One region of the Nonomuraea longicatena genome, then DNA from elsewhere that is predicted to be linked to it. Evidence: riboswitches for the same ligand, from Rfam matches in the RefSeq annotation. Region 1 holds a riboswitch; each other region holds the start of a gene.
The links. A riboswitch is a leader RNA that binds a small molecule or an ion and turns the genes downstream of it on or off. The one in region 1 is predicted to bind cobalamin.
Positions count from the first base shown of each region.

Region 1 (9,636 bases):
CGCGGAAGACCCAGTTGGTGCCGGTGGCCAGTCCGCCCAGCAGCCCGCGCGAGCGGAACCAGTACACGTACGCGAAGGCCCCGTAGAAGAACAACCCCTCGATGCAGGCGGCGAAGCAGATGAGGTTGAGCAGGAACGTCCGCCGGTCCTCCCGCGTCTCCAGCCGCTGCAGGGCCGACAGCGAGTCGATCCACCGGAAGCAGAACTCTGCCTTGTCGCGGATCGAGGGGATGTTGTCCACGGCCGCGAACGCCTTGACCCGCTCGTCCGGGTCCGGCAGGTAGGTATCGAGCAGCGTCAGGTAGAACTGCACGTGCACGGCTTCCTCGAACAGCTGCCGCGACAGGTACAACCGCGCCTCGGGGGCGTTGACGTGCTGGTAGAGGTTGAGCACCAGGTTGTTGGCGACGATCGAGTCGCCGGTGGCGAAGAAGGCCACCAGCCGGTTGATCAGGTGCCGCTCCTGCGCCGACATCCTGCTCAGGTCGGCGAGGTCGGAGTGCAGGTCGACCTCCTCCACCGTCCACGTGTTGCGGATGGCGGCCCGGTAGCGCTCGTAGAAGTCCGGGTAGCGCATCGGACGGAGGGTCAGGTCCATTCCGGGGTCGAGAAGCATCACTGGCAGGCCTCGCAGTACTCGGGGTTCTCCAGGGAGCAGGCGACGGCCTCCTGGACGGTGGGTGTGCTCTGGACGGTGGTCTGCGCGATCCGCGTCGCCGGGCGCGAGCGCAGGTAGTAGGTGGTCTTGATGCCCTGCTTCCACGCGTAGGCGTACATCGACGACAGCTTGCCGATCGTCGGCGTCGCCATGAACAGGTTCAGCGACTGCGACTGGTCGATGTACGGCGTGCGGGCCGCCGCGAGGTCGATGAGCGCCTTCTGCGGCAGCTCCCACGCCGTGCGGTAGAGGGTCTTCAGGTCGTCCGGAACCTGCGGCAGGTCCTGGACCGAGCCGTCGGCGCGCTTGATCGCGTCGCGGACCTCCTGGTTCCACAGCCCGCGCTCCTGCAGATCGCGCACGAGGTAGCGGTTGACCTGGAGGAACTCGCCCGACAGAGTCTCACGCTTGAACACGTTGGACACCTGCGGCTCGATGCACTCGTAGCAGCCGGCGATCGAGGCGATCGTGGCGGTCGGCGCGATGGCGATCATCAGCGAGTTGCGCAGCCCGGTCCTGTCGATCTTCTCGCGCAGCGCCGTCCACGCGGGCGAGGCGCCGAGCCCGAAGTGGTCGGGGTGCAGCACGCCCTGGGCCGCGCGGGTGTCGCCGTAGGACGGGTGGCGGCCCCGCTCGACGGCCAGGTCGGCGGAGGTGTCGTAGGCGGCCAGCGCGATCTCCTCGGCGATGCGCGTGGACAGCGCCAGCGCCTGCGGCGAGTCGAACGGCAGCCGCAGCGCGAAGAACACGTCGGCCAGGCCCATGACGCCGAGGCCCACCGGCCGCCAGCGCAGGTTGGCCGCCTCGGCCTCGGGCGTCGGGTAGAAGCCCAGGTCGATGGTCTTGTCCAGGAAGCGGATCGCGGTCCGCACGGTGGCCCGCAGCCGCGTCCAGTCCAGGCTGTCACCCGCGAGGTGGGCGGCCAGGTTGACCGAGCCGAGGTTGCACACCGCCGTCTCGCCGTCGCTGGTCACCTCCAGGATCTCGGTGCACAGGTTGGACAGGTGGATGACGTTCTCCGGCCTGGCCGTCTGGTTGGAGGTGCGGTTGGCGGCGTCCTTGAAGGTCATCCAGCCGTTGCCGGTCTGGGCGAGGGTGCGCATCATGCGGCCGTAGAGGGTGCGGGCCGGAATCCGGCGAACCTGGCGGCCGGCGGCCTCGTAGGCGCGGTAGGCGGTGGTGAACGCCTCGCCGTACAGGTCGGTGAGGTCGGGGACCTCCTTGGGGTCGAACAGCGACCACTCCTCGTCGGCCTCGACGCGGCGCATGAACTCGTCGGGCACCCAGTTGGCGAGGTTGAGGTTGTGGGTGCGGCGGGCCTCCTCGCCGGTGTTGTCGCGCAGTTCGAGGAACTCCTCGATGTCGGCGTGCCAGGTCTCCAGGTAGACGCAGGCGGCGCCCTTGCGCCTGCCGCCCTGGTTGACGGCGGCGACGCTGGCGTCGAGGGTGCGCAGCCACGGCACGATGCCGTTGGAATGGCCGTTGGTGCCCCGGATCAGCGAGCCGCGCGAGCGGACCCGGGTCCAGGCGATGCCGATGCCGCCGGCGTACTTGGACAGCCTGGCGACCTGGCCGTACCTGTCGTAGATGCCTTCGAGGTCGTCGCGCGGCGAGTCGAGCAGGAAGCACGACGACAGCTGCGGGCGGCGGGCGCCGGAGTTGAACAGGGTGGGCGAGGAGGGCAGGTAGGACAACGAGGACATGAGCGCGTACAGCTCGGCCGCCTCGGCGACCGAGGCCGACAGGCCGCAGGCGACGCGCAGCAGGAAGTGCTGGGGACGCTCCAGCACCTTGCGCGTGGTGGGGTGGCGCAGCAGATAGCGGTCGTAGACCGTGCGCATCCCGAAGTACTCGAAGCGCTCGTCGGCCTCCTCGTCGACGAGCGCGTCCAGTTCGGCGTCGTTCCTGGCGACGAAGGCGGCCAGGGTGTCCTGGATCAGTCCCGCCGCGTGCGTGGCCGCGATCGACTCGGAGAACGTACGGACCCCGTGCTCGGCGGCCTCGTCGGCGATCTCCTCGGCCAGCAGCCGGGCGGCGACCCGGGAGTTGGCCGGGTCGGCGATCACTCTGGCGGCGGCCTCCTCGATGGCCAGCCGACGATCGACCTGGGCGATCTGCGTCACGTGCAACACTCCTCGCGAGCTTCCCCGCTGAGGACACGAGAGCGCGGCGGCACACCGCGCGGGCGCCGCCAGACCCCCGGGCCCTCCCTCGAGGCCCTGGACAGTACGGTCACCGGCAGGTCTTCGGGCTCACGGGCGTCTCTCACGAGAGAGTCCTACTGACCGTCGCTTCCCAGATCGCGATCCAGTGCGTGTGACGGCGGTCGTTCCCGCTTACCGCTGCGGGGCAGCCCTGGATTCACACCAGGTTCCCTTTTGCTCCGCCCCCGAGGGGGCGAACCAGCGACAGTGCAGGATCCTACATCTAGTGGCGGCCGTCGCAACTACCCCCGGTATGTTGTGCCCGGTGTGTCGAGCAGGCCCAGATCTCTGAGCACTTTCCTGGTCCGTACGGACTCCGCCGCCAGCCAGGTGGCGAAGCCGTCGCCGGTCAGCGGGATCGAGTCCCAGCCACCGTCGCGGCAGGCCTCCTGCCAAGGGCCGGACCCGGCGACGCTCTCGCACAGGCTCACGGCGGCGGCGCGGCGCCCGGCGTCCATGCGGCCGGGGCCGACGACGGCGCACCAGTCGGCGAAGTCGATGCGCACCCCGCATTCGAGGAGGCTGGGGGCCTCCACCCCGGGCACGCGGTTCGCCGACGACACGGCCAGCACGCGCACCCTGCCCCGCTCCACGGGCCCCCGCCAGTCGGCGAGTCTGCCGGTGGCGGCGGCCGCGTGCCCGCCGAGCAGGGCTGTGGCCACCTCGTCCTGGCCGGGGTAGCCGGTGTAGTCGATGCGGCGGGCGTCGGCGCCGAGCCCTTGGGCGATGAGGCCGAACAGCAGGTGGTCGGGCTCGCCGACCGGGCCGCCCGCCAGGTAGGCGCGGTCGGGCTGGGACAGCAGGTCGGCGGCGAGGTCGTCGAAGTGCTTGAAGCGGGAGTTGGCCGGGACCATCACGGCCTCGACGTGGCCGGTCAGCCTGGCCAGCGGGGTGGTGGTCTCCTGGAGGGAGCCGTGGCCGCCGATCTCGGCGGCGGCCAGGCCGTACAGGCCGGTGACGGTGATCGTGGTCTGGCCGCCGGTACCCGCGGCGGGCACGCCGGTGCGGCGCATGGTGCGGTAGAGGGTGCGCGCCATGACCTCCCAGCGGGGGTCGCCGGGGACGACGGAGACTCGGCCGAGGGCGTCGCCCGTTGTGCCGCCGCCTGTTCCACCGCTGCGCGTGACGCCGCAGCCGGCCGCGCAGGCGGCCAGCCCGAGCCCCAGAGCGAACAACCGCCTACGCCGCATCCCCACCCCCGTCACCTGGGGTTATTTACAGATGGCGACGGGTTACACCTCAGCTCTCGTCGGCGGGCTCGTCGGCCGGGAGGGCGAAGAGCCGGATGTGGAGCGGGCGGGCGCCGGGGGGCGCGGTGTCCGCGTCGTGGCTGTATCTGAGCAGGAGCGCGATGTACTCCTCGTAGAAGGCGGCGAACTCCGTCTCGGTCATCCGGGCGAAGCCGCGCGACCCCTTGGCCCAGGCGGGGTCGCGCAGGTAGGCGGCGGGGAAGCGGTCGAGCAGGCGGCGGTCCTCCTCCAGGCCGACGCGGTGGAACTCCGCCAGCACCGCGCGGTCGGCGGGGTCGATCTCCTGGAAGGTGGGCGTGCGGATGTCGCGCGGGGTCTCGGCCTTGCGCCACCAGCGTTCGCGGCCGGTCGAGCGCTCCGGGATCTCCTCGATGAAGCCATATTTCTCCAGTTGGCGCAGGTGGTAGCTGGTGGTGCCGGTCTTGGCGCCGAGGAGTTCGCCCAGCGTGGTGGAGGTGGCGGGGCCGTGGGCGTTGAGGTGCGACAACATCCGGCGGCGCATCGGATGGGCCAGGGCCTTGAGGCGCTCGGGGTCGTCGAGGAGCAGGGGCTGCTCGCGCGCGTCCGTCATGGGCCGAGCCTAACGTTTTCTGCAGAGAAGTGTTTGCCGAGACTTCTCTGCAGAGTATTGTCTGCGATGTGAAGAAGTTGATCGCGGCGCTCGCCCTCGCCTGCGCCCTCCTCCCCGCCGCCCCTGCCGCCGCCTCCGACGGCCTCAACAGATCCGACGTCTCCTTCCGCGCCGACGACGGGAAGGAACTGCACGGCACGGTCCTGTCCCCCGAGGGCGCCGACCGCCCGCTGCCAGGCATGGTGCTCGTCCACGGCTCCGGCACCGGCGTCAAGCGGGCCAAGCTGATGACGGAGGCCGAGGCGTTCGCCAGGCAGGGCATGGCGGTGCTCGTCTACGACAAGCGCGCGGAGGGCTACTCGCTGACCACCCGCGACTACGGGCGACTGGCCGGGGACGCGCTCGGCGCGGTGGCCGCGCTGCGCGGGCGCGAAGGCGTCGACCGGCGCAAGGTCGGCCTCTGGGGGATCAGCGAGGGCGGCTGGGTGGCCCCCCTCGCCGCCTCCCGCTCCGACGACGTCGCCTTCGTCGTCATGGTCGGCGGCAACGCCATGCGGCCGCTGCGCCAGCAGACCTGGGCCGTGAGCGCCGGGCTGCGGAAGGCGGGGGTGCGTGGGCCCCTGCCCGGACGCTCCGTCCCCGCCTTCTACCGGCTGCTCGCGGGGGCGGGACTGTTCGCTGCGCCGTACCACGACGCGCAGGGCGTGCTCGCCGAGGTACGCCGGCCGGTGCTCGGCATCTGGGGCTCCGCCGACCTGCTCACCCCGCCGCAGGAGAACCCGCCCCTCCTCGCCGCGAGCCTCGGGCACCGCGCCTACACCCTGCGCTACCTGCCCGGCGCCGACCACGGCGCCCACGCGACCCCCGACGGCGGCGTGACCCGCGCACCCGAACTCGCCCCCGGGTACGCCGAGGCCGTCGGCGACTGGGTCGGGCGCGTCACCTCCGGCGACCTGCCCGAGGCCGAGACCGTGGGCGAACTCCCCCGCCAGGACTCGCCTTCGGTGCCCGTGCCGCCGCTCGCCTGGTGGGAGTCCGGCCCGGTGCAGGCGGGCGCGCTGCTGCTCTTCCTCGCCGCCTTCTGCGGCTACCCCGTGTGGGCGCCGGTCCGCCGGCTGCGCGGCCGCCGCGTCCGGGGCGGGCGGGCCGCGCGACTGCTCGCCGCCTCGGCGGCCGTCGCGGTCGCCGGGACGCTGACGTACCTGATGTACACGACCGTCACGGGCGCCAAGCTCGCCGCACCCGGCCCGCTCGTGGCCGGCCGGCCGCTCGTCTGGCTGGCGCTGCAGGCTCTCGCGGTGTCGGCGCTGGTCGCGGCCGCGTTCGTGGTGCGCGCCGCCCGCCGGGCGCGCGGCTCCGAGCGGGTACGGCTCGGCCTCCTGCTGACCGGTGCCGCCGCCCTCGTGCCATGGGGCCTCTACTGGGGCCTGCTGCTGCCGTGAGGCCCTTATCAGGACGGGAATCGCTGGTTAACGTCCGATCTATGGCCGATAACGAGCACTTCCCGTTCACCTGCGGTCCACGCGGAACACCGTCCGGCCGCTACGCCGCCCTGCGGGAGAACGAGCCGCTGGGCGAGGTCAGGGTCCCGAGCGGCGACACCGTCCGGATCGCCACCCGCTACGAGGACGTCTCCATGGTCCTCACCGACCCGAGGTTCAGCCGCGACCTCAACTACCCCGGCGCGCCCCGCATGTACCCCGGTTACACCCTCACCGAGTCGCCCGGCACCCTGATCGGCATGGACCCGCCCGAGCACACCAGGCTGCGCAGGCTGATGTCGGGCACCTTCACCCCCAGGCAGGTCAACGGCTGGCGGCCGAGGCTGCGCCGCCTCGCCGAGGACCTCGCCGACCGGCTGCCGGAGGAGTTCGACTTCGTCGCCGACTACGCCTTCCCGCTGCCGGTCCAGGTCATCTGCGAGGTCATGGGCGTGCCCGGCATCGACTTCGAGCGGGTCCGCCGCTGGTCGGAGACGCTGCTGTCGACCTCCTCGCTGAGCAAGGAGGAGAAGGCGGTCTCCGCCATGGAGTTCGGCGCCTACTGCGCCGAGGTGATCGCCGAGCACCGGGGCGCGCCCGGCGACGGCCTGCTCACCGCGATGATCGAGGCGAGGGACGGCACCGACCAGCTCACCGAGGTGGAACCGGTCCGCATGACGCTCAGCCTGTTCCTCGCCGGGCACGAGACGACCGGCTCCATCATGGGGCGCATCGCGGTGCGGCTGCTCGATCCGCGCGACCACTACGAACGGCTGGTCGCCGACCCCGGGCTGATCCCCCGTGCGACCGAGGAACTGTTCCGGGTGGAGGTGCCCGGCGACACCCTGACCATCCGGGTCGCCACCGAGGACGTGAACCTGCCCTCCGGCACCGTCAGGAGGGGCGAGGGCGTGATCGCCTCCTTCGTGGGCGCCAACTCCGACCCCGCCGTCTTCCCCTCCCCCGAGGTCATGGACATCGAGCGGACCTTCACGCAGTCGCACATGTCCCTCGGCCGGGGCCCGCACTACTGCCTGGGCGCCAACCTGGCCCGCGCGGAGGTGCAGGAGTTCATCGGCGCGATGGTACGGCGCATGCCCGGCCTGGCGCTCGCCGTACCGGCCGACACGATCGCGTGGACGTCCGGCATCTCCGTCAACCGGCCGCTGGCCGTACTGGTACGCAAGAGCGCTACTCCACGGTGACGCTCTTGGCGAGGTTGCGCGGCTTGTCCACGTCGCGCTCCAGCGCCACGGCCGCATGGTAGGCGAGCAGTTGCAGCGGGATCGTGAGCAGGATCGGGTCCAGTTCGATCTCGTTCCTGGGCACCACGATCACATCGTCGGCGAGCTTCGCCCCGGGCTCGCGGTGGCCGATCATCAGCACCCTGCCGCCGCGGGCCCGGATCTCGCCGAGCGTGGTGAGGTTCTTGTCGAGCAGTTCGTCGTCGGGCACGATGGCCACCGTCGGCAGCTCCGGGCCGATCAGCGCGAGCGGCCCGTGCTTGAGCTCGCTGGCCGGGTAGGCCTCCGCGTGGATGTAGGAGATCTCCTTGAGCTTCTGCGCGCCCTCGCGGGCGACCGGGTAACCGCGCACCCGGCCGACGAACATCATGCTCGGGTGGACGGCGTACTTCCGCGACAGCTCGGCGATGGCGGGGCCCTGCTCCAGGATCTCCTCGATCTGCGCGGGCAGTTTGGCCAGGCCGTCCACGATGCGGCGGCCCTCGGCGGGCGAGAGGTCGTGCACCCGGCCGAAGTGCAGCGCGAGCAGTGCGAACGCGATGGCGGTCGAGGTGAACGCCTTCGTGGAGGCGACCGAGACCTCGGGGCCGGCGTGCAGGTAGATGCCGCCGTCGACCTCACGGGCGATGGCGCTGCCGACCGCGTTGACGATGCCGATCACGCGGCCGCCCTTGCGCTTCAGCTCCTGGACGGCCGCCAGCGTGTCGTACGTCTCGCCGGACTGGCTGATCGCGACGTACAGCGTGTCGGGGTCCACGACGGGATTGCGGTAGCGGAACTCGCTGGCGGGCTCGGCGTCGGCGGGGATGCGGGCCAGCTCCTCGATGAGCTGGGCGCCGATCTGGCCCGAGTAGTACGCGGAGCCGCAGCCGATGATCTTCACCCGGCGGAAGGACCGGGTCTCGCGGGCGTCCATGTTGAGTCCGCCCAGGTGGGCGATGTGGAAGCGCTCGTCGAGACGGCCACTCAGGGTGCGGGCGACGGTCTCGGGCTGCTCGGAGATCTCCTTGAGCAGGTAGTGCTCGTAGCCGCCGGTGTCGTAGTGACCGGCCTCGACGTCGACGGTGAGCGGCTCCTTGGCGGTCTCCAGGCCGCCGCTGGCGAAGGTGTGGAAGCCGTCGGCGCGCAGCACGGCGAGTTCGCCGTCCTCCAGGTGCACGACCTGGCGGGTGTACCTGACGAGCGCGGCCACGTCGGAGGCGGCGAACATCTCCTTCTCGCCGATGCCGATGACGATGGGGCTGCCGTTGCGGGCCACGACGATCTCGCCGGGACGCTCGGCGTCGAGGACGGCTATGCCGTACGTGCCGACGACGCTCTTGAGCGCCTTCCTGACGGCCTCCTCCAGGCTGGCGGTGTCCTCGACCGTGCGGGCGACCAGGTGGGCGAGGACCTCGGTGTCGGTGTCGGAGGCGAAGACGACGCCGTCGGCCTCCAGCTTGGCGCGCAGTTCGGTGGCGTTCTCGACGATGCCGTTGTGGACGACGGCGACGCGCTGGTCGGCCGACAGGTGCGGGTGGGCGTTGACGTCGCTGGGAACGCCGTGGGTGGCCCAGCGGGTGTGGCCGATGCCGAGGCCGCCCTTGAACCGCGCCGGGACGGCCTTGGCCAGGTCGGCGACCCGGCCCTTGACCTTGCGGACCTTCAGGCCCCGGTTCGAGACGACCACGCCGGCCGAGTCGTAGCCGCGATACTCCAGCCGCGCCAGGCCCTCCAGCAGGATGGGTGCCGCGTCCTTCGGTCCCACATAAGCCACGATTCCGCACATGTTCAGCCGTCCTCTCCTACCCGTAGACGATCCTTCGCAGCTGGCGCAGCGACAGCTCGGGAGCTGCGACACGACGGCCGCTCAGTTCGGCGGCGACCCTGGGGAAGATCTCGGCGTTGGTGAGCCCGCGGGCCTTCAGTTCCCCGTGCCTGCGCCGGACGTAGGCGTCGGCCGGTTCGGAGAAGTAGGCCAGCACGTCGGCCACCACGCGGGCGGCCTCCCCCGGGCCCAGCGAGCTGGTGCGGGTGAGGTGCTCGACGAGGTCCTCGAAGGGTTGCACGCCGAGGACCGTACCCATGCTGGGGCATGTTCGCCAACATCCTGCCCGAAATCGGGCAGGAATTGACCACAAAGCATCCCTCTCATTGACCGAAGCGGACCAACCGGACCACATTCACATCACACGCCACGCATAACACAGCCCCCACCAAGGCATGATTACTCTATGTAGTCACTTTCT
Region 1 is NZ_BAAAHQ010000001.1:748,695-758,330, reverse strand. Features, by position in the region: gene ABD120_RS03365 (ribonucleotide-diphosphate reductase subunit beta) at 1-598, opposite strand, end outside; gene ABD120_RS03360 (ribonucleoside-diphosphate reductase subunit alpha) at 616-2,781, opposite strand; cobalamin riboswitch at 2,879-3,080, opposite strand; gene ABD120_RS03355 (tripartite tricarboxylate transporter substrate-binding protein) at 3,105-4,052, opposite strand; gene ABD120_RS03350 (helix-turn-helix domain-containing protein) at 4,102-4,683, opposite strand; gene ABD120_RS03345 (hypothetical protein) at 4,752-6,125, shown strand; gene ABD120_RS03340 (cytochrome P450) at 6,167-7,369, shown strand; gene glmS (glutamine--fructose-6-phosphate transaminase (isomerizing)) at 7,356-9,155, opposite strand; gene ABD120_RS03330 (hypothetical protein) at 9,193-9,456, opposite strand.

Region 2 (9,636 bases), on a different contig from region 1:
TGCACCGCCACCGGTTCCCCGGTCACCGCATCGCTGATCATCAACTGACCGTCCCGCTGGTGGGCCAGGTGCCGTTCGTCCGGGCTCCAGACCGGCAGCGGGCCGTCGAAGTCGTGGGTGTCGCGCAGCCAGACGACCCTGCGTTCGGCGACGTCGACGGAGCACGCCCACCCGGACGACTCGTACCCGTAGATCCGCTCGCCGTCCTTCGACCACGCGGACCAGTCGAGGCAGAGCGGCTTCCCCCGGAGCACGGCGCGCATCCCGTCCGGCAGCGATTCGACCGACACCAGAGCCTCGACGGCATCGATGTCCACGTCGTCGTCCATCGAGACGATTCGGCCTCGCCGGTCCTGCCCGTACCAGCCGCCCCACATCATCACGCGGTCGCCGTCGGGCGCGAAGGCGAAGTGCGGCCGCGAATCGCTCACGTTCGTCCGGGCGATCGGCTCGCCCCAGGAGTCCTCCGGGTCGCCGAACGGTTCCCAGATCCCCACCCGCGACTTGCCGTGCACCACCGCGACCCGGGAGGCGTCGGCCGACCACTGAAGCATGTGCCGGTCGCTCTCCCAGCCCACGCCACCGGGGATCCCGTCGATGACATTGACGCAGCGGCCGGTGGCGACCTCCCAGATCTGCAGCACACCGCCGTCGTCGAACTCCTCGCCGACCGCGCTCCCGAGTGCCAGGTACCGGCCGCAGGGGCTGAGCACGTGCGTCAGCACCTCGGCCCGGTGCGTGTCGGCATGGCGGAGACGGGCGCCGTACGCCTTGATCTTCGCGGTCGCGTGACGGTGTGCCTCGGTGACACCATGCGTTCGTTCCAACGCGGTGAGCGCGTCGCGCAGCGGCGGCAGATCGCGTTCAGGCGTGAACGCGGACCAGTCGGCGGCTTCGAGCATCTCTCGTGCCGCGTCGGGATCCCCTGCCATCTCGGGGAACGTGCCAGCAATGATCATGTCGCCAGACGTTAACGAACAAGGGTGACACTATGACCGGGCGCCGGGGCCCGAGGCGGGTGACCCGCGCTCCCGGCGAGTGGGCGAGGTGTTCGCCGATGCTGGCAGAATGCATGGTTATGTCGAACATACTATCGTCTAGTGACGAACTGCTGGTGATCCGTACGGACTTCTCCGCGCCTGAGGCGTGGGCTGCCGTCCGCGCGGCGATCAAATCGACCGAGAACGAGGACGAGTGGCCTGAGGAGGAGGATGACGAGGACGAGCCCTTCGTGGCGGTCCAATACCTTGATGATCCGGCCCACGACGGCGCCACAGCGGAGCAGATCCTCGCTCTGCTGCCGGAGGAGTACAAGCCCACGTTCTTCGTCGTGGTGGACAAAGCCACCATCCGGTCGCCGGAGATGCCGCTCCTTCTCGTCGACCTGAGGAGGGAGATGGGGCGCCAGATGCGGGCCGTCCCGGCCGCGTTGGCCTCGATCGAAATCAATCTCTCGATCGGCAACATGGACTTCGCGGAATTCGCCGACTCCATGGATGAGGACGGTGTCTTTCGCGGGTTCTGACGAGGGCAGCCAGAACCCTGTCTCCTGATCATCCGGCGAGTCGACCGGGTCCGGGTCAGGGGTAGCGGCGGGGGGTGTAGACCTGGCCGGACGGGGCCACTCGCGTCGTTGAGGAGCCGATGATCAGGAGGCAGCGCATGTCCACCTGGGTGGGGTCGAAGTCGCCCAACGTGGTGACGATGATCGACTCGGCGGCGCCGCCGACGTTCCTGCCGATGATCACCGGTGTGGCCGGGTCACGGTGTTCCAGCAGCAGATCGCGGGTGGCGGCAAGCTGCCAGGTACGGCTGCGCGAGGCCGGGTTGTAGATCGCCAGCACCAGGTCGGCCCGCGCGGCGGCGGAGATCCGCTCGGCGATCACCTCCCACGGCTTCAGCAGGTCGGACAGCGACAGCACGCAGTAGTCGTGCCCCAGCGGCGCGCCGGCCCGGCTCGCCACCGCCTGCGCCGCCGTCAGTCCCGGCACCACCCGTACCGGGACGTCGGGGAAGTCGGCGGCCACCTCCAGCACCGCGCTGGCCATCGCGAACACGCCGGGGTCGCCCGACGACACCACCGCCACCCGGCGTCCTTCCCGGGCCAGTTCCAGCGCGTGCCTGGCGCGCTCGGCCTCCACCCGGTTGTCCGTACGGTGGCGCTCCTGGCGCGGGTTCTGGGCCACCCGGTCCACGTACGGCCCGTAACCGACCAGGTCGGTCGCGGCGGCCAGCGCCTCCTGCGCCTCCGGCGTCAGCCACGGCCGCCCGGCCGGTCCGAGCCCCACCACGGCCACCTCGCCGGGCGTGCCTGTCGGCAGACGGTCGCCGTGCGAGGACTGCCCGAGCGGGGCGACCGGCTCAGAAGCGACCGACCCGGAAGCGAGCGGCTCAGAGGCGAGCGGCTCGGGGACGAAGGTGCGCTCGGCCGGGCTGGCCAGCAGGGCCAGGGAGAAGTACGGGACGGTGTCCGGGTCGACGTCCTTCAGCGGCGCAACCCGCTCGGCGCCGGTCGTGGCGCGCTCGACGTACCAGGCGTCGTCGAGCCGTCCTGCCTGCGCGAACGCGTCGCGGACCTTCTCGAACGTACGGCCCAGCTTCAGCACCGCCGCCGAGTCCGTGGCCGCCAGCCGTTCGGACAGGACCTCGGCCGGAAGCGTCCCCGGCAGGACGGTCAGCACCTCGTCCCGCTCCACCAGCGGACGGCCGAGGACCGCCGCCGCGCCGCTCACCGACGTCACGCCCGGCACCACCTCGGTCGGGTAGCGGTGGGCCAGGCGCTTGTGCAGGTGCATGTACGACCCGTAGAAGAGCGGATCCCCCTCGCCCAGCACCACGACGGTACGGCCCGCGTCGAGATGGGTGGCCAGCCGGGCCGCGCACTCCACGTAGAAGTCGTCCAGCGCGCCCTGGTAGCCGCCCGGGTGGTCGGTGGTCTCGGTGGTCAGCGGGTACAGCAGCAGTTCCTCGACCTGCCCCTCCCGCATGTACGGCAACGCGATCGACCGGGCGATGCTCCGTCCGTGCCTGGCCGCGTGGTAGGCGATCACGTCGGCCACGCCGATGAGCCGCGCGGCCTTGACCGTGACCAGTTCCGGGTCCCCCGGCCCCAGCCCGACCCCGTACAACCGCCCGGCACCTACCGCCACGCCCGCCCCGTCGCCGCCCGCCGTCGCCGGGGCCTGTCCGCCGGTTTCCGTCATGGCCGGGTTCTCCGCATCGCTCACGCCGTCTACTCCCGCTCGCTCGCGATGGCGTTGATCGCCGCCGCCGTCATCGCACTGCCGCCTCGGCGGCCGTGCACCACCAGGTGTTCCAGATCGCTGTCGGCCAGTGCCCGCTTGGACTCGGCCGCGCCGATGAACCCCACCGGGATGCCCAGCACCGCGGCGGGCCGTCCCGCCCCTTCCTCGACCATTTCCAGCAGCCGGAACAGGGCCGTCGGCGCGTTGCCGATCGCGACGACCGCGCCGTCGAGGCGGTCGCGCCACAGTTCGAGGGCGGCGGCGCTGCGGGTGGTGCCGAGCCGTTCGGCCAGCCCGGGTACGGCGGGGTCGGACAGGGTGCAGACCACCTCGTTGTCCGCCGGGAGCCTGCTGCGGGTGACGCCGGAGGCGACCATCATCGCGTCGCAGAGAATCGGCGCGCCCGCCCGCAGCGCCGTCCGGGCCGCCGCGACCGCGCCCGGCGACCAGCCCAGGTCGGTGACCAGGTCGGTCATCCCGCAGGCGTGGATCATCCGGACGGCCACCTGCGCGAGGTCCGGCGGCAGGCCGGTGAGGTCGCTCTCGGCGCGGATGGTGGCGAACGACTGCCGGTAGATCTCGGCGCCGTCGCGGATGTAGTCGGTCACTGCTGCCTCTCCTGATACCCGTCCGGGGTAGCCACCATCTGAATCACCGAACCGCGCGGAAGCCCGCACAGCCGTTCACACCCCGCCCAGTGCACCGGCAGTTCGCCACCGCCCGCACCGCCACGGCCCGCCCGCACCCACGCGGCCGCATCGGCCTGTACGTCGGCGAGGGCCTTCGCGCACCCGGGGCGGCCGGTGCAGGCGGTGACCCCGGTCCACGAGGAGTCGGGATCGGTGACCAGTCCGGCTTGTTGCAGCCGGAGTGCCAGGTCGGTGGCGTGCTGGGGGTCGAGGTCCAGGAGGACGACGGTACGCCAGGGGGTCAACCGTACGGACTCGGCGACCTGGGCCAGCACTCGGGCCTGTACGGCGGTCAGCCGCCCGAGCGGCACCACGGCCTCCAGCGCCACCCGCCCGTCCCGAAGCCCCACGGCCCCGGCCCGCCGGATTCCCCGATCAGGCCCGGCGACAGAAGGCGCCCACCTGTCCCCGGACACCCCGAGACCGGCCGCCGACAGGTTCTCGCGCAATCGGGCCGCCACCCGCGCCGGGCCGTCGGGCAGCTCGGCGATGCGCCAGGCGCCGTCGGGGCCGCGCACATCCAGGAACGCCTCGGCCGCCGCGATCATCAGCGCCACGGCCTCCTCAACGGGAAAGCGCAGGCCGATGTCCTCCCCGGCGAGCAACAGCCCGACGCCGGATACCGGCGTCACGTCGGCATCCAGCGCGGCTTCGGGCACGGGCTTCACGTCGGCGCCCAGCCCGGCGGCGGGGACCAGCGTCACGTCGGCGCCCAGCGCGGTCACGTCACCGCTGCCGTCGTCCAGTGCGAACAGGAACCGCCCCGGCAACCCGGCCAATCGCGCGTTCCCGCACAGGGCGGCGTCCAGCGCCTCGACCAGGGGGTCGGTGTCCAGCACGCCGACCGTTCCGCGCCCGCCCAGCGGGGAGGCGATGATGTTGCGGACGCGTTCGTGTGACGGCGACGGCAGCAGCCCCGCGTCCGCGAGGCGCCGTGCGAAGTCCGTCGGTGAGCGCAGCGCGCGGACCTGGACGTTGGCCCGCGAGGTGAGTTCGACCACCTCGGTGTGCCCGGCCAGCACCAGCAACTGGGCAGCGGTGATCCGCCCGCCGGGCAGGCGGACCCTGGCCAGCGGCCCGTCGGCGGCCTGGTGCACCTGCAGCGCCCCCGGACAGGCATCTGGCCCATTACGTCCGGAAAAGTCGGCTATGGACACGGAGAGGATGGTAACGCCACTTCCCTGTGCCGTAGGCTCAGCGGTAGGCGACGGCACAGGAGGAAACCGGTGAGAAACCGGTGCGGTCCCGCCACTGTAACCGGGGAGCGACCCCCACCACAGGCCACTGCCCGGCGACGGGCGGGAAGGTCAGGGGTGAACGTCGATCCGGGAGCCAGGAGACTTCTGCCGTCGTGACACCCACGACCGGGGCGAGGACCCCGAGGGAGGACTCCCCTTGCCTGGCGACAGCCGTACCGTCCTGCTGCTCTCCACCTCCGACACCGACCTCCTGAGCGCGCGCGCCAGCGGCGCCGACTACCGGCTCGGCAACCCCGCGCGGCTCCTGCCAGAGGACCTGCCCGCCCTCGTGGAGGGCACCGACCTGGTCGTGGTCCGCCTGCTCGGCGGCAGGCGTGCCTGGGAGGAGGGTCTCGACGTCCTGCTGAACGGTCACCGGCCGGTGGTCGTCCTCGGCGGCGAGCAGGCCCCGGACGCCGAGCTCATGGAGCTGTCCACGGTCACCGGCGGCGTCTGCGCCGAGTCCCACGCCTACCTCGCCCACGGCGGCCCCGCCAACCTGGCCGAACTGCACGCCTTCCTGTCGGACACGGTGCTGCTGACCGGCCGGGGCTTCGCGCCGCCCGTGGCCGCCCCCGCCTGGGGGACGCTGGAACGCACCGCCCACACCCAGGACGGCCCGGTCGTCGGCATCCTCTACTACCGGGCCCACCACATGGCGGGCAACACCGGCTTCGTCGAGGCGCTCAGCGCGGCCGTCGAGGACGCGGGCGGCCAGGCGATGCCGGTCTTCTGCTCATCGCTGCGTACCGCTGAACCGGAGCTGCTCGACACGCTGCGGCGGGCGGACGCGCTGGTGGTGACCGTACTGGCCGCCGGTGGGTCGCGGCCCGCGACGGCGGGTGCGGGCGGCGACGACGAGGCGTGGGACGTCGGGGCGCTGGCCGAACTCGACGTGCCGATCCTCCAGGGCCTGTGCCTGACCAGCGACAGGAAGGCGTGGGAGGACAACGACGACGGCCTGTCGCCGCTGGATGCCGCCTCGCAGGTCGCGATCCCCGAGTTCGACGGCCGGATCATCACCGTGCCGTTCTCGTTCAAGGAGGTCGACGAGGACGGCCTCACCGTGTACGTCGCCGACCCCGAACGCGCCGCCCGCGTCGCGGGCATCGCCGTCAGGCACGCCCGCCTACGGCACACGCCGCCCGCCGAGCGCAGGCTGGTGGTGATGCTGTCGGCGTACCCGACCAAGCATTCGCGCGTCGGCAACGCCGTCGGTCTCGACACCCCGGCCAGCACGGTGAAACTGCTGGCCAGGCTCGCGGAGGCGGGCTACGACCTGGGCGCGGGCTTCCCCGGCGTCGCGGAGCAGGACGGCGACGCGCTGATCCACGCGCTGATCGCGGCGGGCGGCCAGGACCCCGACTGGCTCACCGACGAACAGCTCGCGGGCAACCCGGTGCGGATCTCCGCAGAGACTTACCGCACCTGGTACGACACACTGCCCGCCGACCTGCGCGACGGCATGGAGCGCCACTGGGGCCCGCCGCCCGGCGAGCTGTTCGTGCAGGACGGCGACATCGTCCTGGCCGCGTTGCGCGCCGGGAACGTCGTGGTGATGGTGCAGCCGCCGCGCGGCTTCGGCGAGAACCCGATCGCCATCTACCACGACCCCGACCTGCCGCCCAGCCACCACTACCTGGCGGCCTACCGGTGGCTGTCGGCGGAGTTCGGCGCGCACGCGATGATCCACGTGGGCAAGCACGGCAACCTGGAGTGGCTGCCGGGCAAGTCGGCCGGGATGTCGGCCTCGTGCGGCACCGACGCGGCCATCGGCGACCTGCCGCTGATCTACCCGTTCCTGGTCAACGACCCGGGCGAGGGCACGCAGGCCAAGCGGCGGGCGCACGCGGTGCTGGTGGACCACATGGTGCCGCCGATGGCCCGCGCCGAGACTTACGGCGATATTTCACGACTTGAGCAGTTGCTGGACGAGCACGCCACCATCGCCGCCATGGACCCGGCCAAACTGCCCGCGATCCGCGCCCAGATCTGGACGCTGATCCAGGCCGCGCGGCTCGACCACGACCTCGGCATGGCCGACCGGCCGCACGACACCGAGTTCGACGACTTCCTGCTGCACGTGGACGGCTGGCTGTGCGAGGTGAAGGACGCGCAGATCCGCGACGGCCTGCACGTACTCGGCCAGGCGCCGGAGGGCACCGTACGGGTGGACCTGGTGCTGGCCATGCTGCGGGCCAGGCAGATGTGGGCGGGCAAGGAGAGCCTGCCCGGCCTGCGCGAGGCGCTCGGACTACGTGAGGACGGCAGCGCCGCCCTCGGCGAGGTGGACCGCGCGGAGGCGACCGCCCGCGCGCTGGTCGAGGCCATGGAGGAGGGCGGCTGGGAGCCGTCGGCCGCCGCCGGGGTGGTCGCGCAGGTGCTGGACGGACCGGACGAACTGGTCGAGCGCATCCTGGTGTTCGCCGCGACCGAGGTGGTGCCGAGGCTGCGCCGTACGACGGACGAGATCGACCACCTGCTGCACGCCCTCGACGGCGGGTACGTCCCGGCCGGGCCGAGCGGTTCGCCGCTGCGCGGGCTGATCAACGTGCTGCCGACCGGCCGCAACTTCTACTCCGTCGATCCCCGCGCGGTGCCGAGCAGGCTGGCGTGGGAGACCGGCCAGGCGATGGCCGACTCGCTGCTGGAGCGCTACCGCGCCGACACCGGCGAGTGGCCCCGCTCGGTCGGCCTGTCGGTGTGGGGCACCAGTGCGATGCGGACGGCGGGCGACGACGTGGCCGAGGTGCTGGCCCTGCTCGGCGTGCGTCCGGAATGGGATGAAGCCTCGCGCCGCGTGACCCGGCTGGAGCCGGTCCCGCTGGCCGAGCTGGGCCGTCCCCGCATCGACGTGACCGTGCGCATCAGCGGCTTCTTCCGCGACGCCTTCCCGCACGTGGTGGCGATGCTCGACGACGCCGTACGGCTGGTGGCAGGGCTGGAGGAGTCCGACGCGGACAACTACGTGCGCGCCCACGTCAGGTCGGAGGCGCACGGCGACGAGCGGCGAGCCACGATGCGCATCTTCGGCTCCGCGCCGGGCGCGTACGGCGCCGGGCTGCTGCCGCTGATCGACAGCCGCAACTGGCGCGACGACGCCGACCTCGCCGAGGTGTACGCCGTGTGGGGCGGCTTCGCCTACGGCCGTGACCTGGAGGGCGTGCCCGCCAGGCAGGACATGGAGAACGCCTACCGCAGGATCGCGGTCGCGGCCAAGAACGTGGACACCCGCGAGCACGACATCGCCGACTCCGACGACTACTTCCAGTACCACGGCGGCATGGTCGCCACCGTGCGGGCGCTGACCGGCCGGGCCCCGGCCGCGTACGTCGGCGACAGCACCCGCCCCGACGCGGTCCGCACCCGCACGCTGTCGGAGGAGACCTCGCGCATCTTCCGCGCCCGCGTGGTCAACCCGCAGTGGCTGGCGGCGATGCGCAGGCACGGCTACAAGGGCGCCTTCGAGCTGGCGGCGACGGTCGACTACCTGTTCGGCTACGACGCGACCACGGGCGTGATGGCCGACTGGATGTACGACAAACTCACCCAGACGTACGTCCTGGACCCGGAGAACCAGGCGTTCATGGCCAAGTCGAACCCGTGGGCGCTGCACGGCATCGCCGAGCGCCTGCTGGAGGCGGCCGAGCGCGGCATGTGGGAGCACCCGGACCCCGACACGCTGCGCGACCTCCAGGAGGTCTACCTCAAGACCGAGGGCGACCTGGAGGACGACACGAGCCGCTGAGCCAGCTCCGGCCGTCCCGCCCAGTGCAGGTGTAGGTAGGAGGCGGTGAGGAGGGCGTCGCCGTAGCCGTCGGCGCCGCCCTCCCAGCGGAACAGCGGCTCGCCGCCGCCGTCGTGGACGGTGCGGTGGAACTCGTGGCCCCGGTAGCGCTCGCCGGTCCTGGTGAGCAGGGAGTCCCGGGTGGCGACGGCCTCCCGGTAGCCGAGGGTGAGCTTGGCCGTCATCCTGGCGGTTCCCGGCACCCTCCCGCACATGCGGCGGCCGTCGAGTTCCTCGCACAGGTAGAGCAGGCCCGCGCATTCGGCGGCGATGGGACCGTCGAAGGCGGCGACCTGCTCGCGCAGGCGGGTGTTGGCGGCCAGTTCCGTCGCGTACACCTCGGGGAAACCGCCGCCCACGACGAGGGCGCCGGCGCCGTCCGGCAGGCGCTCGTCGTGGAGGGGGTCGAAGACGGCGACGTCGGCCCCGGCCGCGCGCAGCAGTTCGACGTGCTCGGCGTAGCCGAACGTGAACGCGGCGCCTCCGGCGACCGCCACGACCTTTCTGTCCACAGGCTGTGGACAACCCGGCGGCTCCCAGGTACGGCCCGGCAGCGGCGGGGCCGTACGGGCCAGGCGCATGAGCGCGTCGAGGTCGCACGAGCGGGCGACCAGTCCGCCCAGCCGCGCGACCGCCGCGACCGCCTCCTGCTCGCGCTCGGCGGCCGGGATGAGTCC
Region 2 is NZ_BAAAHQ010000004.1:241,891-251,526, reverse strand. Features, by position in the region: gene ABD120_RS06455 (WD40 repeat domain-containing protein) at 1-959, opposite strand, end outside; gene ABD120_RS06450 (DUF6924 domain-containing protein) at 1,058-1,525, shown strand; gene ABD120_RS06445 (precorrin-2 C(20)-methyltransferase) at 1,581-3,203, opposite strand; gene ABD120_RS06440 (precorrin-8X methylmutase) at 3,233-3,853, opposite strand; gene ABD120_RS06435 (precorrin-3B synthase) at 3,850-5,091, opposite strand; cobalamin riboswitch at 5,108-5,299, shown strand; gene cobN (cobaltochelatase subunit CobN) at 5,330-8,920, shown strand; gene ABD120_RS06425 (cobyrinic acid a,c-diamide synthase CobB) at 8,875-9,636, opposite strand, start outside.
Region 2: it holds a riboswitch for cobalamin, as region 1 does, so the genes downstream of both, cobN (cobaltochelatase subunit CobN) here and ABD120_RS03360 (ribonucleoside-diphosphate reductase subunit alpha) in region 1, are expected to answer to the same signal.

Region 3 (9,636 bases), on a different contig from region 1:
CATCAGGGTGTCGGCGGCGCTGGGGTCGGTTCCGGCGACGGGGAACTCGCGTGCCGGATATCCGGTACGCCGGGCGAACTCCTCCTTTCCCACGGCAATGTTCACCCGGAACACTCCCGGTCGGTCGAGCTGCGACAGTTCGTCGCCGGGGAGGTTCTTGGTGACGACCGTCGCGAACGGCTGCGTCGCCGTCGGCATGACCCCGTCGGGTGCGTAGAAGAAGAACGTGTCGCCCCAGCTCACTTCGGGCGAGGAGCCGTCGTCGGGTGTCGCGCTGACGGTGAGGACGCCGTCGAGGCCGTCCACGAAGTCAATGATCTCATCCATGGTCATGTGCTCTAGCGTTGCATTGAAGTGCTTATGGAGACTTGGCTGCAGAGATGGCGGGGTTTCGGGGTGCAAAGTCGCAAATCGAGCAACCTGCGTACGGTCGATGTCGCACGGCGGGCCGGGTACTCCGTCCAGCAGATTCGCAACCTCGAACGCGACGGGGTCCTGCCGCCGGCGGTGCGCACGGCTGCGGGCTACCGCGTCTACGGCGAGATCCACGTGCGGTCCGCGCTGGCCTACCGCGCCCTGGCGGCGGGCGCCGGTCCGGTCGAGGCCAAGGAGATGGTGCGGGCCGTCCACCTGCCCGGGGTGGAGCGGGTGCTCGCCCTGCTCGACGCGGCGCACGCCCGGCTCGACGTGGAGCGAACCGAGTTGCGGGAGGCCGAGGCGGCCGCGCGGGCGATCTCCGCCGAGCCGATCGCGGACGTGCGCGCGTCGGACGCGATGAACGTCTCGGAACTGGCGGACGCCCTCGGCCTGCGCCCCTCGACCCTGCGCCATTGGCACGCGGAGGGGCTGGTCGTCCCCGACCGCGCTCCCGCGCGGGCGGTGCGGGTCTACACCCCGGCCCAGGTGCGGGACGCGCGGATCGTGCACCAGCTCCGCAAGGCCGGATACCGCATCCCGGCCATCCGGGCCCTCATGCCGGAGCTGCGGCCGGCCCGCCGGTCGGAGGAGGTCGCCGCCGCGCTGGCCGCCCGCGCCGCCGCCATCGCGGCGCGCTCCAGAGCCCTGCTCGACGGGGGCGCAGCGCTCAGCGCCGTACTCGCCCTGGCCGAGTGAGTCACCTGGCCGGCTCCAGTACCGAGGGTTGGCAGGGACGCAGATCGATCTTCATCTTCCCTGTTCTGGCGGGAGGCCGAGCAGGAAGTCGTCCAAGTGGTACGCCGGGCGCCCCAGCAGCGCCGGGACGTCATCGGTGACGTCGGCGGCGGCTCCGGAGGCGATGGCCGCGAACAGCCCGCTGACCGTGTCGATGTAGTCGCCGTCCCAGCCCAGGGCGGCGGCCGCCTGCCGGAACCCCTCGTCGTCGACCGGCTCGTAGCCCCGGATCGGCAGCGTGGCCCGCGCGCATCGGCCCGCGACCTCGGCGAAGGTGAGGCTGTCCGGGCCGGTCAGGTCGTACTCCCGTCCGCCGTGCGCGCCCAGCAGCGCTTCCGCGGCCGCGTCGGCGATGTCGCGGGCGTCGATGAAGCTCACCGCCGCGTCGCCGCAGGGTACGCGCAGCGTCCCGTCCGCCGCCTCGGCCAGTGCGCGGAGCGGGCCTTCGGTGAGGTTCTGGAAGAACCAGTTCGGCCGCAGGACGGTCCAGCTCATCGCGCCGCCGATGACCCGGAGCTCCACCGCCCGCTGCTCGACCTCGGCGGGCGCGTACTGCATGCCCAGCGCCGTCATCAGCACGATCTTGCCGACCCCCGCCGACTCGGCCGCCTCCACGAAGCTCACGACGCGCTCGCCGACGCCCGCCACCGACCGGTGTCCGTCATCGCCGCCGGGGACCAGCAGGAACACCGACTCGACCCCGTCGAGGGCCTGCTGCCAGGTCGCCGGGTCGGCCCAGTCCAGCCGTACGGCGCTGCGGCGCGACCCAGGGCGCACCCGGCGGCCGCGCCGGGTGAGCGCGTCGACCACGCGCCGCCCGACCTTGCCGCTCGCGCCGGTCACCAGGACTGTCATTCCGCCACCCCCAGCGACCAGGCCAGCTGCGCCATGACGACCCGGTGGTAGTCCTCCGCCGGGGTGCGCCCGATGCCGAGGACACGCGGGTAGAGCAGGCCGTCCATCGCGGCGATCAGGACGTCGACCACCGCGCCGGCGCTGTCGCGAGGAGTGAAGGTCCCCGCCTCGACACCGCGCTCCACGGCGGAGACGAAGGGGCGGCGGTAGCGCTCGTCGAGCCGCTCGCTGTGCCTGCGCAGTTCCTCGTCGTGCGCGGCGGCGGTCCAGAACTCCATCAGCATCCGCCACACCGGCACCGGCGTGGCCAGCCCCCGCTCCGCGAGCGCGCTCAGCCGCCGCCACGGGTCCTCGAAGCCTTCGGCGAGCCGCTCCATCTCGGCGACCTCGGTGGTCGTCGAGTGCTGGAGGGCCTCGATCAGCATGTCCTCGCGGGAGCCGAAGTAGCCCTGCAGGGTGCTCACCGCGACTCCGCTCGCCTCGGACACATCGCGAAAGCGGGTGCGCTCGTATCCGCGCACCACCAGCACGGACACCACCTGGTCGAGCACGCGGACGCGGTTGTCCCCGCCCGCCCGCCGCTTTCGCTCCACAGCAGTCATCATGACCGTACGGTATCACGAACCGGTACGGCGATACGGAACCGGAGCAGTGCGGTCAGAATGACCGCGAAGGCGATCCACGCCGCGTAGATCCCGGTGAGCCCGAGGCCGAGGTGCACCCCCAGCAGCCAGCTCAGCGGGAGGAGCACCAGGTAGTCGCCGGCGACGTTCGCGATCATCACCGACCGGGTGTCGCCGAGGGCCCGCAGATAGCTGCCGTACACCATGGCGGGCACCATCGGCGCCAGGCTCAACAGGGCGAGCGGCACCGCCGACCACGCCAGCGCCGCCACCTCCGGACCGCCGGCGAACAGAGTGGGCAGCGCCGTCCCACCGGCGAGGATCAGGGCCGCCGGTCCGGCGTACACGAGCAGCAGCAGTCGGAGGCCGGTACGCCGCCACCGGACGGCCAGCTCCGGTTGGCCCGCGCCGACCGCCTGCCCGGCCAGGATGGACACGGACGCCGACGCCGAGGCCATGACGGTGAAGACGATCAGCAGCAGGTTGTCGACGACACGGTAGGCGGCCAGTTCCGGAGTACCCATCCGGGCGGCGAAACCCGCGATCAGGGCCTCGTTGAGGTAGCCGATCCCCATGGCGCCCATCTCCGGCCAGCCGAGCCGCCAGAGCCGCCCGGCCACCGGGGCGCCGTCGAAACCGGCACCGGTGCCGCGCGGCAGCCGGGCCCGCGCGTACACCAGAAGGAAGGCGGCACCGACCGAGGTGGAGGCCAGCGTGGCCAGCGCCGCCCCGGTGACGCCGAGCCCGGCGGAGAAGATCAGCCACAGCCCGAGCGGCAGGTTCACCGCGTTGACCAGCAGCGCGTGCCACATGGCCGCCCGCGTCACCCCGATCCCCGAACAGGCGCTCTGCAGAGTGAACGACGCGGCGGCGAACGGTACCGCGAACGCCAGTACCCGCAGGTACGCCACCCCGGGGCCGACCAGTTCCGGAGGGGCGCCCAGCACGATCAGCACCGGCTCGGCGACGGCCGCGAGCACGGCACCGACGGCGATTCCGGCACCGAACGACGTGGCCAGGCCCACCCGGACGATCCGCACCACCGCCGCCGGGTTCCCGGCCCCGTGGGCCTGTGCGACCGTGATCTGCACGGCGGTCGCCCACCCCCGCACCACGACCAGGGCGACCAGGTACACCGGCGAGGCCAGGGCGAAGGCACCCAGTGCCGCAGTGGAGTACCTGGCCAGCATGACCGTGTCCACGATGTTGACGATGATCTGCGTCAGGCCCGCCACCAGCAGCGGCACCGTCAGCGCCCACATCCTCCTCACCGGGTCACGTCCCGAGCGCGCAGTCGCCGCACTTGCCGCCGTCCGGTACCCGGTAGTAGAGACAGCAGGTGGTACGCCGGAAGGCCAGTTCGGGGGAGACCAGCGCACCCCTGCCCGCCAGGCCGCCGTGCCCGAGCAGCCGGTCGACCAGCCGGGTGGCGGGCTCGGCGAGGTCCGGCCGGGCACTCACCACGGCGCGGCCCGCCTCGGCGAGGGCGGAGGCGGCGTTGCCGTACAGCAGGCCGTGCGCGACCTTCACCCGCAGACCCCGGGCGAGCGCGTCCAGGTGGTCGCCGACCACCATGTCGTAGAGCAGGCCGGCGACCTGCTCTTCCGTCCCGGCGTGCCAGCCGGACACGACGGACAGCCGGACGCGGGGGCCGTCGTCGGCGCGGTCCAGGCGGGTCAGGTCGGGGATCACCCCGTGGACGAGTACGGCGCCGACGACCGGGAACCAGAGCCGCGCGGCGTGGCCCAACTGGGCGATCGAGGCGCCGACGCGCAGTTCGCCGGTGCCGTACCTTTCCGCGGTGGCCGTGACCAGGTCGGTGAAGCCGCGCTCGTAGTCCGTGCGCACGTCGTGCCATCCGGCGGGGTCGCCGCCGACGTGCGGGGCGAACGAGGCGACCCCGTCGAGGGCCGCCCGGACCGTGCTCTCGGGTGCCGGTACCAGGTCGTACCGCATGCGTTCCGCTCCTCTCCGGGGAGATCCGCCCCAGTTCGTCGAGGAGGCGACCGCGTGAGTCTCCTGGCTCCCGGGTCGAGGCTCACCCCGGCCTTCCCGCCCCTCGGGGCAGTGGCATGCTCGGGGTCCGCTCGCCGGTCACAGTGGCGGGACCGCGCCGGATTCGCACCGGCTTCCTCGTTCCGCGCTCGCCTACATGATCCATCGTGACATATACCGACATATGAGGGCGAGGCTCCTGTCATCGGCCCCCTGGTGTACGCCACGACCGCCACTACTCCTCAGGGAGTATCCGAGCCGGTCCTACTTCCCCGGTACCAGGCCGAGAAGTCTCCCTCGGCACGACGACCGCCGACCGGTACGACGGCCACGATGTCCGGCATGCATACAAGAGAGTTCCGCGATGTGAGACCGGACCAGGGGAGCGCGCGGTGTTGAGCCGGCCGGGGACCACCCTCGCCGCCGTGGCCGTCGTCCAGTTCATGGTCTCGCTGGACCTGTCGGTTGTGAACGTGGGACTCCCGCAGATCGCCGCCGGGCTCGGCTTCGGCCCGATGGGCCTGACCTGGGTGATCCACGCCTACGCGCTCACCTTCGGGGGGCTGCTCCTTCTCGGCGGCAAGGCCGCGGACCGGTACGGACGCAGGCGGGTCCTGCTGTTCGGGCTCGCCGTGTTCGGCCTCGCCTCACTGGCCGGCGGCTTCGCCCAGGAGCCCGGCCACCTCGTCGCCGCCCGCGCGGTGCAGGGCGTCGGCGCCGCCGTCCTCGCCCCGGCCGCGCTGGCACTGCTGGCCGCCGCCTACCCCGAGGGCAGGGCCCGCATCCGCGCCTTCGGAATCTGGAGCGCGACGAACGCGGCGGGCGGTGCCCTCGGCGTCCTGATCGGCGGCCTGCTCACCGAGTACGCGGGCTGGCGCTGGGTGATGTTCGTGAACGTGCCGATGGCCGCCTGCGCCCTGGCCCTGGCCTGGCGGATCGCCTCCGGCCCCGCTCCGGAGCGTGGCGGACGTCCCGACGTGCTCGGCGCCGTCCTCGCCACCTCGGGGATGAGCCTGCTGGTGTACGGCGTCGTCAGCACCGACCAGAACTCGTGGACCTCGCCGATCACCCTCGGCACGCTGGGGCTCGCCGCCGTCCTGCTGGCCGCGTTCGTCCACGTCGAACGGACCACCGCACGCGAGCCGCTGATCCGGCTCGGCCTGTTCGCCAACCGCTCGGTCGCGGGCGCGAACCTGTTCAGCCTCCTGGCCGGTGCCGCGATGTCGGCCGCCTTCTACTTCATGTCCCTCTACCTGCAACGTGTGCTCGGGACCGGTCCGGCGCTGACGGGGGTCTCGTTCCTGCCGCTCGCCCTCGGGGTGATCGCCGGTTCCGTCCTCGCGGTCAGGCTCGGATACCGGTTCCCGCCGCGCACTCTGATGATCGTCGGCGGGTCGCTGACCGCGCTCGGCTTCGCCTGGTTCGGCCTGATCAGCCCGGACGGCGGTTTCCTCGCCGACGTCCTCGGGCCCTCGATCGCCACCGGGGTCGGCTTCGGGCTCTGCCTCGCCCCGGTCGTCTCCACCGCCACCAACGGTGTCGCCTCCCATGAGGCCGGAACCGCTTCGGCCCTGCTCAACAGCTCCAGGCAGCTCGGTGCCTCGCTCGGGCTGGCCGTCCTCGGCACCGCCGCGCAGAGCCGTACCGGGCAGGTCGTCACAGCGGAGTCCCTGAACGCCGGGTACGCGCTCGGCCTGACGCTCGGCGCCGGGCTGCTGGCCGCCGCCGTCCTCGTGGTCTTCACCGTGCTGCGCCCGCATGCACGGGCCCGGCAGGCCCCGGCCGGGTCCGCCCGATAGCCGCCGAGTGCCGATCCGCCCGCACGGTCGTGCGGGCGGACGATGCCTTGTCAAGGCGCGGAGAACATCACTAAAGAGCCCCTTTTGTCTCCCCTTGTCACGCTCCAATACCGGCGTTTGGATCAGGAGGGCGATCTTCTGCAGCCAACCCCACTCTTCTGCGGCCAACCCACAAGGAAGGCAGACCATGCCTGACGCGCCCCTGCTGCACTACAGCACCAGCACCGCGCCACTCCAGGCGGGCACCGCCGACAAACCCTCGGCCAACACCATCGACATCACCGTCTCCAGCCCGGCCGGGCGGAACGTCTACTGCGACAAGATCGACGTCGCCGTCCCGGTCAGCGCACCGGACGACGGCGGCGCCTGGTTCACGGAGAACCCGCAATCCTCGATCGCCGGCAAGTGGAACCCCGCCTCCACCGAAGTGAAAAGCGGGCGGGAACTCGGCCTCGACGCGGCCACGAACTACTACCACGTCGTCTTCCAGCCCCCGCCCATACCGGGGTTCGATCTCATCGACACGCCGCTGAAGATCAGCATCACCGGCAACGTGGCCGCCGACCCCGGCAGCACGCTCACCTGCTCGGTCACCGAAACCTCCGGCACGGCCAGCGGCGACTGCACCCGCAAGGCGCCCCAGGACCTGACCTGGGAGACCGCAGAGCCCCCCTTCTACCTGCACAGCTTCCTGGCCTGCAGCCCGGAGCGGCCGACCGTCCCCAAGACGAAGTTCAACGCCGGCGACCAGGCGCTCCTCACCTGGGAGAGCAACGGAGACTCCTTCCACCTGTACGACGGCGACGGCACGGTCCTCCACGAAGGCGTCGAGACCTCCTGGACCATTCCGGCGAGCGTGATCGCCAACGACACCACCTTCAGCCTGAAGGCGTCCAAGAAGGGCGCCACCGGATTCGAGACGGCCGACCGGTACGCCACCGTCACCGTCACCGTCACCAACCCGACCCTCCGCGAACTCACCGTCAAGGGACAACTCGGCGTCTACGGGGCGCTTACCGCGAACGACGGCCTCTCCGTCTACGGAGGGTTGACCGCGAACGACAGCGTCTCCGTCTACGGCAGACTGTCGGCGAACGACGGGCTTTCGGTCTCGGACGGGCTCACCGCCGACACGGTGGAGGCCCGATCTGTGACGGTCGAGCAGTACTGTCAGATCGACGGTGACTGCAACGTCGCGGGGGACCTCGCCACCGAAGCCATCGTGGCCTCGGGTTACACGACGCTGAACGGTGCCCTCACCGTCAACGGCGGTCTCACGGCCAACGGCGACTGCGACGTCAACGGCTGGTTCTCCGCCAACCACGACCTCAGAGTCTCCTACGGCGGCACCGAGAAGATGACCACGGTCGGCAAGAGCGGCCTGTCGGTGGAGGGCGACTTCAGCGTCTCCTACGACGGCACTCAGAAGATCACCACGGACGGTTACAACGGCCTGTGCGTGGACGGCGACCTCACGGTCTACGGCAGGATCCAGAACTGACGCGGCCGGCCGCCGCCCCACCGCCCGAACCGGCGCATGACGGCGGGCCGCCCTCCGGGAGGTGCTCGACACCGGGCGGGTCGCGACGGTCGTACTCGCTGCGGGGACCACCGGCCTCGGGCGGTGGACCCCGTCCACGAGGCGCTGCACGCTCGCGTGGAGCGGCTCGCCCGCGAGAGTCGTTCGTGAATCCCGTCGGCGGTGGAACTATGCGGGAGCCGCGCGCCGTCCTGATGTGCTGTCAGGTCACGGCTTCTTGACGCACTTCTCCGCCTTGGCGATGTTCTCGTCCGCCGTGGACTTGTCCTCCTTGCCGAGCTCGTCCATCGTGATTTTCCCTTCGACGAAGGACTTGAGCTTGGCGGGATCGTACTTCTGTGCCGATTCCCATCCGAGGTCGAGCATGCAGGTGGCCACGTCTTCCGGAATGTCCTTGAGGAGCTCCTTCATCTCCGGGTCTTCCTTGAACTTCTCGATGAAGGCGGCTTTGTCGACGCCCGACGCGGAGGAGGAGCCGGAATCAGAGCTGGATCCAGTGGCGGTGGCGTCGCCGCCGCACGCGGAAACGGTCACGGACAGAGCGACCGCCACGAAACCGAGAGCGAGCTTTCCGGAAAAGCGCATAGTGGAACCTACTTCATCGCATGAGAAAATCGGGATGCGCAATTCTGCCATTTATGATATCGGGCCACGATTCATGGCCGAACGCCTTGACGGCGGCTGCGCCAAGCGCATCGTAGCGAACGCGCATGCCCATAGGAGTGCGAAGCATTAATGTCCTGAAAAATACCAAGATCAGGGTAAATGTCATGTGGAAATTTAGCTTGCTGTATGAGGTATCACAGGTGGTGGCGAACGCCGGGCCGCTCACCGCGGCGTTCCACGTCTCCCGTGTGTGGCCGCCGTGGCTGCGCCGACCCGTGTCCTCTTGGCGGTGGCCGCCGGTGGACACGGTCGTCTGCCAGGTGTATCCAGGCGTCCGGTACTGGACGAGCGCGCCGGGCATCGGGAGGTCACGTGTCCGGGTGCCCAGCGACCACTCTCCGTTCGACAGCTGGTAACCCATGTAGTGGTCGGCGGTCGTGGCCGTACCGAAGCCCTTGAACGTGGAAGTCACCTTGGCGAGGTCTTTGGTCCTCACGGAGGAGGTGGGGTCCTCGGGCAGCCCGCCGCTGCGCCGGTCGATGAGGTCGTAGCGGTCACGTCCGGCTTGACCGCATGATCATGGGCTCTGGGCCCCGGCTGGAGAATCTGGCCATCTTGTCGGACTTGTCGACCGCGCCGACCGTCAGCGCGGCCTCCGAACTGCCGGGACTGTCGATGGTCCCGGGCTCGGAGCCGCTGTTGCCCCCCGCGACGACGAAGAGCGCCCCCGTACGTTCGGAGAGCACGTTCACGGCCTGCTCGAACGGATCGAGGCCGGGCGTGCTGTGATCAGGAGTCGCCGCCACTCCGATGGTCACGCACCGCGTCCATGGTGCGGACCCGCATAGTCCGACAGGGGCTTCCGGTCTGATCGCTCAGGCGTCCGAGGTGAGCTGGAAGAAGTGGATCGGGGTGTTGACGCGGCAGCCGATGCGCTCGTAGACGGGCTGCCCGGCCTGGGTGGCGTGCAGCACCAGGCGGCGGTGCCCGGTGTGCCTGCTGCCTTCGTGGATGGCCTTGCGGGTGACGGCTTCGCCGTACCCCCTGCGCATTTCCTCGGGCAGGG
Region 3 is NZ_BAAAHQ010000023.1:397,536-407,171, forward strand. Features, by position in the region: gene ABD120_RS23050 (DUF6194 family protein) at 1-327, opposite strand, end outside; gene ABD120_RS23055 (MerR family transcriptional regulator) at 397-1,113, shown strand; gene ABD120_RS23060 (NAD(P)H-binding protein) at 1,165-2,007, opposite strand; gene ABD120_RS23065 (TetR/AcrR family transcriptional regulator) at 2,004-2,612, opposite strand; gene ABD120_RS23070 (MATE family efflux transporter) at 2,609-3,892, opposite strand; gene ABD120_RS23075 ((2Fe-2S)-binding protein) at 3,906-4,586, opposite strand; cobalamin riboswitch at 4,623-4,801, opposite strand; gene ABD120_RS23080 (MFS transporter) at 5,018-6,424, shown strand; gene ABD120_RS23085 (hypothetical protein) at 6,612-7,925, shown strand; gene ABD120_RS23090 (hypothetical protein) at 8,172-8,600, opposite strand; gene ABD120_RS23095 (hypothetical protein) at 8,563-9,066, opposite strand; gene ABD120_RS23100 (S8 family serine peptidase) at 9,125-9,388, opposite strand; gene ABD120_RS23105 (GNAT family N-acetyltransferase) at 9,446-9,636, opposite strand, start outside.
Region 3: it holds a riboswitch for cobalamin, as region 1 does, so the genes downstream of both, ABD120_RS23075 ((2Fe-2S)-binding protein) here and ABD120_RS03360 (ribonucleoside-diphosphate reductase subunit alpha) in region 1, are expected to answer to the same signal.